DNA from 2 places in the Leisingera caerulea DSM 24564 genome. Region 1 is predicted to be linked to the other one. Evidence: riboswitches for the same ligand, from Rfam matches in the RefSeq annotation. Region 1 holds a riboswitch; the other holds the start of a gene.
What was found. A riboswitch is a leader RNA that binds a small molecule or an ion and turns the genes downstream of it on or off. The one in region 1 is predicted to bind thiamine pyrophosphate.
Positions count from the first base shown of each region.

Region 2: it holds a riboswitch for thiamine pyrophosphate, as region 1 does, so the genes downstream of both, thiB (thiamine ABC transporter substrate binding subunit) here and thiC (phosphomethylpyrimidine synthase ThiC) in region 1, are expected to answer to the same signal.

Region 1 is NZ_KI421513.1:2,549,412-2,555,941, forward strand. Features, by position in the region: gene CAER_RS0119590 (FAD-dependent oxidoreductase) at 1-961, opposite strand, end outside; gene thiS (sulfur carrier protein ThiS) at 1-24, opposite strand, end outside; gene thiC (phosphomethylpyrimidine synthase ThiC) at 958-2,772, opposite strand; TPP riboswitch at 2,910-3,038, opposite strand; gene bioB (biotin synthase BioB) at 3,252-4,229, shown strand; gene CAER_RS0119605 (8-amino-7-oxononanoate synthase) at 4,229-5,368, shown strand; gene bioD (dethiobiotin synthase) at 5,365-5,991, shown strand; gene bioA (adenosylmethionine--8-amino-7-oxononanoate transaminase) at 5,988-6,530, shown strand, end outside.
Region 2 is NZ_KI421513.1:1,241,931-1,248,460, reverse strand. Features, by position in the region: gene CAER_RS0113470 (malonate--CoA ligase) at 1-1,098, shown strand, start outside; gene CAER_RS0113465 (cation transporter) at 1,187-1,825, opposite strand; gene CAER_RS0113460 (MerR family transcriptional regulator) at 1,899-2,315, shown strand; gene aroC (chorismate synthase) at 2,394-3,494, opposite strand; TPP riboswitch at 3,727-3,818, shown strand; gene thiB (thiamine ABC transporter substrate binding subunit) at 3,851-4,828, shown strand; gene CAER_RS0113445 (thiamine/thiamine pyrophosphate ABC transporter permease ThiP) at 4,804-6,360, shown strand; gene CAER_RS0113440 (thiamine ABC transporter ATP-binding protein) at 6,347-6,530, shown strand, end outside.

The DNA.
Region 1 (6,530 bases):
TTCGGCGTTCACGATGATCTTCATCTGATGTCTCCTGTAGCAGGCGGCGTGCCGCTGCTTGCGCCATCGCGGGGGCAAGCAGAAAGCCGTGCCGGTAAAGGCCATTGAGGCAGAGCGTGCCGTCCCGTTCGGTCAGCCGCGGCAGGTTGTCCGGAAAGGCCGGGCGCAGGCCCGCGCCGGTCTCCGCCACGCTGGCCTCGGCAAAGGCGGGGTGCAGGGCAAAGGCGGCGCTCAGCAATTCACTGAGCGAGCGCAGGGAGATGGGCCGGTCAGAGCTGCTCTCGATCATGGTGCCGCCGATCATGAAATACCCGTCTCCGCGCGGAACGAGGTAGAGCGGCATCCGCGGGTGCAGCAGCCGCAGGGTGCGGCTGATCTCCACCTCCGGGCAATACAGGATGGCCATCTCGCCGCGCACCGGGCGCAGGCCGGGCAGTGGTGCCGCCATCCCGGTGCAATCCAGCGTGACGCGGGCCGGGGCAGGGGTGCCATAGCGGATCTCCACCCCCATCGCCTGCACCTTGGCGCTCAGATCGCGCAGCGCGCGCCGCGGGTCCAGATGCGCCTCCTGCTCAAAGAACAGCCCTTGCGCAAACCGCCCCGCCAGCGCCGGTTCCAGTTCGCCAATCTCCGCCCCGTCCACGCCCCGGTGGCCGCGGGTGCGGCGGGCGAAACGGGTCAGCTCCGCCCGGTCGCGGGCAGGCGCCACCACCAGCGTGCCGCGCCTGTGAACCGGGGTGACCTTGGCCCACCAGCCGAAGGCGCGGCTGCCGAGGGTGATCACCTCTTCCTCGGCGCTTTCGCGTTCGCACCAGGGCGCCAGCATGCCGCCCGCAAAGCGCGCGACGCTGCCGGCCCCGGGCGCCTCGCCCCGCTCATAGACGGTGACCGCCGCCCCGCGCTGCGCCAGTTCATAGGCACAGGCGAGGCCGGCCAAGCCCGCGCCGGCGATGGTGATCATTCGGCCGGTTCCGCAGCCTCGGCGGCAGGCACATACAGCTCGCCGCCCTCCCGGAACTTGGCGGCCATCGCCTCCATGCCTTCTTTCTGGGCCTCGGCGCGGATGTCGTGAGATATCCGCATGGAGCAGAACTTCGGTCCGCACATGGAGCAGAAATGGGCGACCTTATGGGCCTGTTTCGGCAGGGTCTGATCGTGGAATTCGCGCGCGGTGTCCGGGTCCAGCGACAGGTTGAACTGATCCTCCCAGCGGAACTCGAAACGGGCGCGGGACAGCGCATCGTCGCGGCGCTGGGCGCCCGGCAGACCTTTGGCGAGGTCGGCAGCATGGGCCGCGATCTTGTAGGTGATCACCCCGGTCTTCACATCGTCGCGGTCGGGCAGGCCCAGATGCTCCTTCGGCGTCACGTAGCACAGCATCGCGCAGCCGAACCAGCCGATCATCGCGGCCCCGATGCCGCTGGTGATGTGGTCATAGCCCGGCGCGATATCTGTGGTCAGCGGCCCAAGCGTATAGAACGGCGCCTCGTGGCAGCACTCCAGCTGCTTGTCCATGTTCTCCTTGATCTTGTGCATGGCGACATGGCCTGGCCCCTCGATCATCACCTGGCAGTCCTTGGCCCAGGCGATCTTGGTCAGCTCGCCCAGGGTTTCCAGCTCCGCAAACTGCGCTTCGTCATTGGCGTCCGCAATGGAACCGGGGCGCAGCCCGTCGCCCAGCGAGAAGGACACGTCATACTGGCGGCATATGTCGCAGATTTCCTCGAAATGCTCATAGAGGAAGCTCTCCTTGTGGTGATGCAGGCACCACTTGGCCATGATCGACCCGCCGCGCGAGACGATCCCCGTCACCCGGTTCACCGTCATCGGCACCATGTGCAGCCGCACACCGGCATGGATGGTAAAATAGTCGACGCCCTGTTCCGCCTGCTCGATCAGCGTGTCGCGGAACACCTCCCACGTCAGGTCCTCGGCGATGCCGTTCACCTTTTCCAGCGCCTGGTAGATCGGCACGGTGCCGATCGGAACCGGAGAGTTGCGCACGATCCATTCGCGGGTGTTGTGGATGTTGCGGCCTGTCGACAGGTCCATCACCGTATCAGCCCCCCAGCGGATCGCCCAGACCAGCTTGTCGACCTCTTCCTCCATCGAGGAGGTGACGGCAGAGGTGCCCATGTTGGCGTTGATCTTCACCTTAAAATTGCGGCCGATGATCATCGGCTCGATTTCCGGGTGGTTGATGTTGGCCGGGATGATGGCGCGGCCCGCGGCGATTTCCTGGCGCACGAATTCCGGCGTCACGTAGTCGGGGATGTTGGCGCCGAAGTCATTGCCGTCACGGTTCGCGTGGCACGGCGACAGCTCGCGCAGCTGGTTTTCGCGGATCGCCACAAATTCCATCTCCGGTGTGATGATGCCCGCACGGGCATAGGCCAGCTGGGTCGGCGCCTTGCCGTCCTTGCCGCGCAGGGGGGCGGGTCTCACCGGGAACTCAGGCGTCAGCCGGTCGCCCTCGACAAATCCATTGTCCTCCGGCTTCACATCGCGGCCCTGGTAGCTCTCGACGTCGCCGCGCGCCTCAATCCACTGGCGGCGCAGCTGCGGCAGGCCCTGGCGGATGTCGGTCAGCACGTCCGGGTCGGTGTAGGGGCCGGAGCTGTCATAGACCGGCAACGGCGCCTCGCCCGCGGTAGGGTGGGTGGAGATCTCACGCATTGGCACGCGGATGTCCTGGTGGACCTCGCCGCTGACATAGATCTTGCGCGATGCGGGCAGGGCGCCCGTGGTGATCTTGGGATTGGGGACGTTCATCTGGTGTTCCTCCGGGGCTTCGGTTCAAAAACACCAATTGAGCCGGGACGGAGGAAAACGGGCAGGGGGGTGTACAGCCGGTGTACGGCCGGTGCACGCATGCTGCCTGTCCGAAACAGCGCTTGCCGCCGGGGCGCCGTGCGATGCTTCTTGCTTCCTACGCCAGTATCAACTGGGTCAGGTTCAAAGGGTCGCGCCGCCGGTCCGGGATACCCCGCACCATGACGCCTCTCAGTCCCTTGGGCGGGACTCCCCTGCGTGCCTATAGGGCTAGGGGAGGGGCGGGGTTCGCGTCAACCGGAATCTTTGTAGATTATTTTTTGGTATTAGTATCAGCGTGATACTGGACTTATGGGCGGGTTTTTGAGGCAAATCGCTGCAGCGCAGCTTTGATGCTTGATCGGCGGCTGCAAAATTATCTATAAAAACCAGCAACGCCATCCGCGCATGGCCAACAGGTATAGAGAACAGGAGACAGCATGCTGGACGCTGCACCCATCCGCACCGACTGGACCCGCGAGGAAGCGGAAGCGATTTACAATAAGCCATTCATGGACTTGCTGTTTCAGGCGCACACCGTGCACCGGCAGTATTTCGACCCCAATCAGGTGCAGAAATCCAAGCTGCTCAGCATCAAGACCGGCGGCTGCGCCGAGGATTGCGCCTATTGCTCGCAGTCGGCGCGCAACGGCGCGCAGCTCTCGGCCTCCAAGCTGATCGAGGTTCAGCGTGTGATCGCCGAGGCCAAGAAAGCTAAGGAAGGCGGCGCCACCCGTTACTGCATGGGCGCCGCCTGGCGCTCTCCCAAGGACCGCGACATGGCGGCTCTGGAGGCGATGGTGCAGGGCGTCAAGGACCTGGGTATGGAAACCTGCATGACCCTGGGCATGCTGGACGAGGAACAGGTGTTCCGCCTGCGCGACGCCGGTCTCGATTATTACAACCACAACATCGACACCTCGGAGCGCTACTACTCCGAGATCATCACCACCCGCACCTTCGCCGACCGGATCGACACCCTGAACCGAGTGCGCGAGGCGGGCATCAAGGTGTGCTCCGGCGGCATCGTCGGCATGGGCGAGCAGCAGCTGGACCGTATCGATATGATGCTGGCGCTGGCGACGCTGGAGGTGCACCCGGATTCGGTGCCGGTCAACATGCTGATCCCGATCGCCGATACGCCGCTGGCCAATGTCGAGAAGCTGGACCCGATCGAATTCGTCCGCTCGGTTGCTCTGGCCCGCATTCTGATGCCGAAATCGCACGTGCGCCTGTCCGCAGGCCGCACCGATATGTCGGACGAGATGCAGGCGATGTGCTTCTTTGCCGGGGCCAACTCGATCTTTGTCGGCGACACGCTGCTGACTGCCGACAACCCCGAAGAGGACAAGGACCAGCAGCTGTTCGACCGTCTGGGCATCACCGCCATGGCCGCGGGCTGCGACGGCAGCCGCTGATGGCGGGCGCCTTCCCCAGGCATGAGAAATCGCTGGAAGCGCTGCGCACGCGCGGACGCTACCGGCAGCTGATGCCGCGGGAAGGGCATGACTTCGCCTCCAATGACTACCTTGGGCTGGCGTGCAGCGATGTGATGCGCGCCGCCGCAGCCGATGCGCTGGCGCGCGGTGTGCCGGTGGGGGCAGGCGGCGCGCGCCTGCTGCGCGGCAATGACGCGGAACACCAGCTTCTGGAGGCTGAGGCAGCGGAGTTCTTCGGCACCGAGGCCGCGCTGTTCATGGGCGGCGGCTTTAATGCCAATCAGGCGATCTTCTCTACCCTGCCGCAACTGGGCGATCTGGTGCTCTATGACGCGCTGATCCATGCGAGCACTCACGACGGAATGCGGCTGGGCCGGGCGGAGACCCGCAGCTTTGCGCATGGCGATGTGGAAGACGCGGCGCGGGTGCTGAAAGAGTGGCGCGCGGCGGGCGGCACCGGTCAGGTCTGGATCGCGGTTGAGGCGGTTTATTCCATGGACGGCGACCTCGCGCCGCTGGACGCGCTGATGGCACTGGCCGATGCGGACGGCGCAGTGCTGGTGGTGGATGAGGCGCATTCAACGGGCGTGTTCGGCGATTTGGGCCGCGGGCTGGCGTATGAGATCGCGCACCGGCCAAACGTCCTGAGCCTGCACACCTGCGGCAAGGCGCTGGGGGCCTCCGGCGCTTTGATCTGCGGTCAGCGGGTGCTGATTGAGACGCTGATCAACAAGGCGCGCGGGTTTATCTTTGCCACCGCCCCGTCACCCTTGAACGCGGCACTGGTGCGGGCGGCCTTGCAGGAGCTGCAGCAGAACCCAAGCCGCCGCGAGCAAGCGTGGCAGGGGATCACCCATGCCCAAGGTGAAGCCAAACGCCTGTGCGGGCTGGAGGGTTTCCAAAGCCAGATCCTGCCGGTGGTGATCGGTGACGACAAGCGCTCCATGGCGCTGGCCTCCGCTATGCAGGCCCGCGGCTATGACATTCGCGGCATCCGCCCGCCGACCGTGCCACGCGGCACCTCGCGGCTGCGGCTGTCGATCACGCTGAACACGGGGGCAGGGGTCATCACCGCGATGTTCGAAGACCTCGCCCGGGAAATGGAGAATGGGGCATGAGCGCGCTGATCGTCACCGGGACCGATACAGGCATTGGCAAGACCGTCTTCTCGGCCGGCCTGGTGCAGGCCCTGGGCGCAACCTACTGGAAGCCGGTGCAATCCGGACTGGAAGAGGAGACCGACAGCCAGATCGTCTCCCGCCTGTCGGGCCGCCCGGCGCTGCCTGAAGGGTATCTTCTGCAACTGCCAGCCTCGCCGCATCTGTCGGCAGAGGCCGAGGGCGTGGAGATCGACCCGGATTCGCTGTCTTTGCCTGAGGCCGATGGCGTGCTGGTGGCCGAAGGCGCAGGCGGGCTGATGGTGCCGCTGAACCGCAAGGTGCTGTATCTCGATCTGTTCGCCCGCTGGGGCGCGCCGGTGATCCTCTGCGCGCGGACCCAGCTGGGCACGATCAACCACACGCTGCTGTCGCTGAAAGCCCTGCGCGATGCGGGCTGCCCGGTTGCGGGCGTGGCCTTCATCGGCGACGCGGAGCCGGCGGTGGAGGAAACCATCTGCCAATTCGGCCAAGTGGCGCACCTGGGGCGGCTGCCGGTGCTTGGCGAGCTGACCTCTGACGCGCTGGCCGTGGCCTTTCAGGCCAGCATCCGGGTGGACCTGATCAAGGAGGTGCTGTCATGAGTGCCGCAGACCTCACCCAGCTGGAGTTTGACCAGCAGCACCTCTGGCATCCCTACACCAATGTCGCCAAGCCCGGTCCGACGTTCGTCGTGAAGGAGAGCGAGGGTGTTTACATCACTCTGGACGACGGTACCCGGCTGATCGACGCCATGTCGTCCTGGTGGTGCATGATGCACGGCCACAAGAATCCGGCGATCACCAAGGCCATTCACGACCAGCTCGACACCCTGCCGCATGTGATGTTCGGCGGGCTGACCCATGACCCGGCGATTGACCTGGGCCGCAAGCTGCTGGAGATCACCCCCGAAAGCCTCACGCGCATTTTCTATTGTGATTCAGGCTCGGTCTCGGTCGAGGTGGCGATGAAGATGGCGGTGCAGTACCAGCACGCGATCGGCCAGCCGGATCGCAAGGAGTTTGCCACCATCCGCTCCGGCTATCACGGCGATACCTGGAAGGCGATGAGCGTTTGCGACCCGGACACCGGCATGCACCATCTGTTTCAGGGCGCGCTGAGCGTGCAGCATTTCGTCTCCCGC
Region 2 (6,530 bases), 1.3 Mb from region 1:
ACCTTGCGTGATCTGGCGGACGGGCAGGGCGGCTTTGATCCGGTGGCCCGGCAGGCGGATGATCTTGCGGCGATCCTTTATACCTCCGGCACAACCGGCCGCTCAAAGGGGGCGATGCTGAGCCATGCGAACCTGGCCTCCAACTCGCTGACCCTGCGCGACACCTGGCGGTTCACCAAGGACGACGTGCTGATCCACGCGCTGCCGATCTTCCACACCCACGGGCTGTTTGTGGCGACCAATGTGGCGCTGCTCTCAGGCGCCCAGGTGGTTTTCTTGCCCGGCTTTGACGCCGATGCCATCCTTGAGGCGATGCCTTCGGCCACGGCGCTGATGGGGGTGCCAACATTCTATACCCGCCTGCTGACGGATGCGCGGCTGACGCGCGAGCGCGCTGCAAAAATGCGTCTGTTCATCTCCGGCTCTGCGCCCTTGCTGGTGGACACACATGAGCAATGGGAGGCCCGCACCGGCCACCGCATCCTGGAACGCTACGGGATGACCGAAACCAACATGAGCACCTCGAACCCTTATGAGGGCGAGCGCCGCGCGGGCACCGTAGGCTTCCCGCTGCCGGGGGTGGAGGCGCGGGTCATGAGGGACGGCGCCGAGGTGGCGGCTGGGGAGATCGGCGTGCTGGAGGTGCGCGGGCCGAATGTGTTTCAGGGCTATTGGCAGATGCCGGAAAAGACGGCGGAGGAGCTGCGTCCAGACGGCTGGTTTATCACCGGCGACATGGCAAGGATCGACGCCGACGGCTATGTCACCATTGTCGGGCGCGAGAAGGATCTGATCATCACCGGCGGCTTCAATGTCTACCCCAAGGAGGTCGAGAGCCTGATCGACGACCTGCCCGGTGTTCTGGAAAGCGCCGTCATCGGCGTGCCGCATTCCGATTTCGGCGAGGGCGTGGTGGCCGTGGTTGTGCCGGAGGGCGAGGGCACCAGCGTTGAGGCGATAACGGCCGCGCTCTCTGGCCAGCTGGCCAAGTTCAAACAGCCCAAGGAGATCATCCTGCTGGACGCGCTGCCGCGCAACACCATGGGCAAGGTGCAGAAGAAAGCCCTGCGCAAGGAATACGCAGGGCTTTTCTGCTAGTTTTCACCCACCCGGGCCGACGGCCCGGGCAGCGACCGTCCGTCCCCACGGGCGGGCGCTTCGCTTCCGCCCGCGGACGGTCTCTGCCCTAGTGCTGATGCGCTTCTGCGTGCGCCTCTTCTTCGCGCCATTCCCGCACCGCCTGCACCAGGATCTGGAAGGCGGAGTTCAGGAACAGACCGCCCATGATGCCGGCCACAATGAGGTCCGGCCAGCCGGTTGCGGTGCCCCAGACGCCAAGCGCCGCGATCATCACCGCCACATTGCCGATGGCGTCATTGCGCGAGCACAACCAGACAGAGCGCACATTGGCGTCGCCGTCCTTGTAGCGGGCCAGCAGCATGACCGAAATCAGGTTGGCCGCCAGCGCCATAAAGCCGATAACCCCCATGATCTGCGCCTGCGGCACGCCCACATAGAACACCTGATAGACCGTGGAGCCAAACACCCATGCGCCCATCAGCAGCAGGCTGATGCCCTTGCCCAGGGCCGCCAGTGCCCGGGTGCGCAGGGTGGCGCCGATCACCGCCAGCGAAATGCCATAGGTCAGCGCATCGCCCAGAAAGTCCAACGCGTCCGCCTTCAAGGCCTGGCTGCCGGACAGCTGGCCCGCCCCCATTTCCACCGCGAACATGCCGGCATTGATGGCGATCACCAGCCAAAGCCTGCGTTTATAGTCCGCCGATACCCCGTCAAACCGGGCCTCATGATTGCAGCAGCCTGCCATTGCTCTTGTCCTCATTCCTGATTCGGGATCAATGTAGGGCCTCTAGTCACTAGAGCTTCAAGAGGTTTCTGCCATGTTTTCCATCGGTCAGCTGTCCAAGGCCACTGGGGTGAAGGTGCCCACGATCCGCTATTACGAGGAGGTCGGCCTGCTGCCGCAGCCGGGCCGCAATGCCGGCAACCAGCGCCGCTACGGGCAGGATGGCATGGACGCGCTGGGCTTTATCAAGCACGCTCGCGACCTCGGCTTTTCGCTGGAGGACATCAAGGCGTTGATGGGCCTGGACGGGCATCTGGGCGATGACTGCGCCGAAGCCGACCGGATTGCCCGCAGCCAGCTGGCCAATGTCCGCGACCGGATCCGCAAGCTGGAGCAACTGGCGACCGAGCTGGAACGGATCAGCCACCTGTGCGATGGCGGCAACGGCGGCTGCTGCAAGGTGCTGACCGCGCTCGGCGACCACAGCCAATGCGCGGGCGAGCACGGTTGAGCGGCAAAAAAGGCGAAGCATGCAGCTGCAAACTTCGCCCTTGGAAAACGCAAAATCGTCCCTTTTAGAGCCTAAAATCTAGCCAATCCGGCCCTGGTTTTCACCGATCTGGCCGCGGTGCAGCAACAGATGGTCCAAAACCACGCAGGCCATCATCGCCTCGGCTACCGGCACCGCGCGGATGCCGACGCAGGGGTCGTGGCGGCCCTTGGTGATCACCTCGGTGGCGGAGCCGTCCTTGCGGATCGACTTGCGCGGGGTAAGAATCGAGGAGGTCGGCTTCACCGCAAAGCGCACCACCACGTCCTGCCCGGTGGAGATCCCGCCCAGGATGCCGCCGGCGTGGTTGGAAGAGTACTCGGGGCCGTTTTCACCCATGAAGATCTCATCAGCGTTTTCCGAACCTTTGAGGCGTGCGGCATTCATGCCCTCGCCGATTTCCACGCCCTTCACGGCGTTGATCGACATCATCGCGGCGGCCAGATCGGTGTCCAGCTTGCCATAAACCGGCGCGCCGATGCCGGCGGGAACGCCGCGGGCGACGACCTCAACTACGGCGCCCACCGAGTCGTGGTCTTTACGCAGGCGCTGCAGGTAGTCTTCCCACTCCTGCACCGCGCCTGCGTCGGGGATCCAGAAATCGTTCTGGTCAATCGCGCCCCAGTCAAAGCGGCTGCGGTCGATCTCCAGCTCGCCCATTCGGGTCATGTAGCCCTTGATCTCCAGCCCCGGCACCAGCGCCTTGATTGCTTCACGTGCAACACCGCCGGCTGCCACCCGCGCTGCCGTTTCGCGGGCAGAGGAGCGGCCGCCGCCGCGGTAGTCGCGGTTGCCGTATTTCTGGAAATAGGTGATGTCGGCATGGCCCGGACGGAAGGTCTGGGAAATCTCTCCGTAATCCTTGGAGCGCTGATCGGTGTTTTCGATCATCAGCTGGATCGGCGTGCCGGTGGACATGCCGTCGAACACGCCGGACAGGATCTTCACCGCGTCCGGCTCATTGCGCTGGGTGGTGTTCTTGTTCTGGCCTGGGCGGCGCTTGTCGAGCCACTGCTGCAGCATTTCCGGCTCCAGCGGCACATTCGGCGGGCAGCCGTCGACGGTGGCGCCAAGCGCGGGCCCGTGGCTCTCGCCCCAGGTGGTGACGCGGAAGAGGTGTCCAAAGCTGTTCATCGACATGAGGCGCGGTCTCCTTTGCGGGACGTGCTTAGCGGGCAGGGGGCTGTGCCTCAAGCGGATTCCTCTGCGGCAAAGGCGAGAGGGGGCGCTGCCCCCGCCGCCTGGGGCGGCTCCCCCGGGATATTTTCAGCCAGATGAACAAGGGGCCGGTGCTGGCAGCGGTCCAGTTTCACCAAGCCTTAGGTCCTGGCGGGGCTTTGGCTTGTCATTGCTGCGGCTGGGGCCTAATGTCCGCGCCACCTCGGGGTGCGCGCGAGCGCTGAGATGACACCCGTTGAACCTGAACCGGATCACACCGGCGGAGGGAAGGTACTGGACAGCCTCCACCCTTGCCCAAAGCCGCAAAGGAGGATGGCATGAAACATCTTGCATTTGCAGCGGGACTGCTTGGCGCCTCGGCAGCCTTTGCCGAAACGCCCGAACTCACTGTTTATACTTATGACAGCTTTGTTTCCGACTGGGGCCCCGGCCCGGCAGTGGAGAAGGCCTTTGAAGAGGTCTGCGGCTGCGACCTGAAACTGGTAAGCGCAGGCGACGGTGCCGCGCTCCTGGCGCGGATCAAGCTGGAGGGCGCGCGTTCCGACGCCGACGTGGTGCTGGGTCTCGACACCAACCTGACCGCTGCGGCCAAGGAAACCGGCCTGTTTGCCGAGCATTCGGTCAGCGCCGACTATGCAATGCCGGTAGACTGGAACGACGCGACATTTGTGCCGTATGACTGGGGCTACTTCGCCTTTGTTCATAACGCCGATGCCGCAGCGCCTGCGGATTTCAAGGCGCTGGCGGCCAGCGACAAGAGGATCGTTATTCAGGACCCGCGGTCCTCGACCCCCGGGCTGGGTCTGCTCTTGTGGGTCAAGGCCGCCTATGGCGACGAGGCGCCGGAGATCTGGAAGGGCCTGTCCGACAATGTCGTGACCGTGACCAAGGGCTGGTCCGAGGCCTACGGCATGTTCCTGGAAGGCGAGGCCGACATGGTTCTCTCCTACACCACCTCGCCCGCCTACCATCTGATTGCGGAGGAAGACGGCTCCAAGGCGGCGGCAGCCTTTGATGAGGGTCACTACATGCAGGTGGAAGTTGCCGGTAAACTGGCGAACACCGACCAGCCGGAGCTGGCCGACCAGTTCCTGGCCTTCATGGTGTCCGATGCGTTCCAGTCGGTCATCCCGACCACCAACTGGATGTATCCGGCGGTCACCCCGGCAGCAGGCCTGCCGGAAGGCTTTGAGACCCTGATCGCACCGGGAAAATCCCTGCTGCTGAGCGAAGCTGAGGCAGCGGAAGTGCGCGATGCGGCGCTGGACGAATGGCTGGACGCGCTCAGCCAGTAAGCGCCTTTCCCGGGATCAGCGCGGCCCTGCTGGTGGCAGCGCTGATCCTTGGAACCCTTGGGGCTGTTGCGCTCAGGGCTGAGGCTGGCACCGGGTTTGGCGCCAGCGACTGGGCCGCGCTGCGGTTCACTCTGACCCAGGCAAGCCTGTCGGCCCTTCTGAGTGTTGGTCTTGCCGCCCCGGTCGCCCGCGCGCTGGCGCGGCGGCGGTTTCCGGGGCGGAGCCTGCTGATTGCGCTGTTAGGGGCGCCCTTCATTCTTCCGGTCATTGTCGCGATTCTTGGCCTGCTTTCGGTCTTTGGGCGGGCTGGCTGGCTGAGCAGCCTGCTGGGTCTGTTCGGGCTGGAGCCGGTGCAGATCTACGGGCTGCACGGGGTGGTGCTGGCGCATGTGTTCTTCAACCTGCCGCTGGCGACCCGGCTGATCCTGCAGGGCTGGCAGGAGATCCCCGCCGAACGCTTCCGTCTGACGGCGCAGCTGGATGCCGGGCCGCTGGCGATGTGGCGGCTGCTGGAAGGCCCAATGCTGCGGCGGGTGGTGCCGGGCGCGCTGGCGGTAGTGTTTGCCATCTGCCTGTCCAGCTTTGCGGTGGCGCTGACCTTGGGCGGTGGGCCAAGGGCCACCACCATTGAACTCGCTATTTATCAGGCATTCCGATTCGATTTCGACTTGGGCCGCGCGGCGCTTTTGTCGGGCCTGCAACTGCTGCTGACCGCCGCCGCCGCTTTGGTGGCGTTGCGCGTGTCGGCGGGCGAGGGCTTTGGCTCCGGTCTCGACCGCGCGGTGCGGCGCTGGGACGGGCAAGGGGCGCTGGCGCGCAGCGCTGATGCTTTCTGGATTGTCCTGTCCGCGGCGTTCCTGCTGCTGCCGCTGGCGGCAATTACGCTGGCAGGTCTGCCGGGGATGGCAGATCTGAAAAGCAGTGTCTGGCAGGCTGCCGGAACCTCCATACTGGTTGCGGCTCTCAGCACGGTGATCCTGCTGGGACTTGCCTTGCCGATGGCCGCTGCCGTGGCGGCAGGCCGCAACGGCATGACCGAGCTGTCGGGCATCTTGGGCCTTGCAGCCTCGCCCTTGGTGATCGGCACCGGGCTGTTCATTCTGATCTATCCCATCGCGGACCCTTTTGCGCTGGCGCTGCCGGTGACGGCGCTCGTCAATGCGGTGATGGCGCTGCCCTTTGCCATGCGCATCCTGGTGCCCCGTGCGCGGGAGGTGCTGGGGCGGTACGGCCGCCTGTCGCTGTCGCTGGACATGCAGGGATGGGCCTTTGTCCGGCGTGTCTACCTGCCGCGGATGCGGGCGCAGACCGGGTTTGCGGCCGGTCTGGCGGCGGCCCTGTCGATGGGCGACCTCGGCGTGGTGGCGCTGTTTGCCGATCCGGATTTCGCAACGCTGCCCTTGCAGATCTACCGGCTGATGGGGGCCTACCGGATGGAGGCAGCGGCCGGCGCGGCACTGCTGCTGCTGCTGCTGTCGATGGGCGTATTCTGGATTCTGGACCGCGGAGGGCGCTGGCATGCTGAGGCTTGAGAACTGCCGGATAATGAACGGCGATTACGCGGTGGAGGCGGATCTGGAGATCGCAGCCGGTGCCTGCGTCGCGGTGATTGGCCCCTCCGGCGCCGGGAAATCCACGCTGGTGGAGGCTGTGGCCGGTTTCCTGCCCGTCACCCGCGGGCGCATCGCGTGGAATGGTGCGG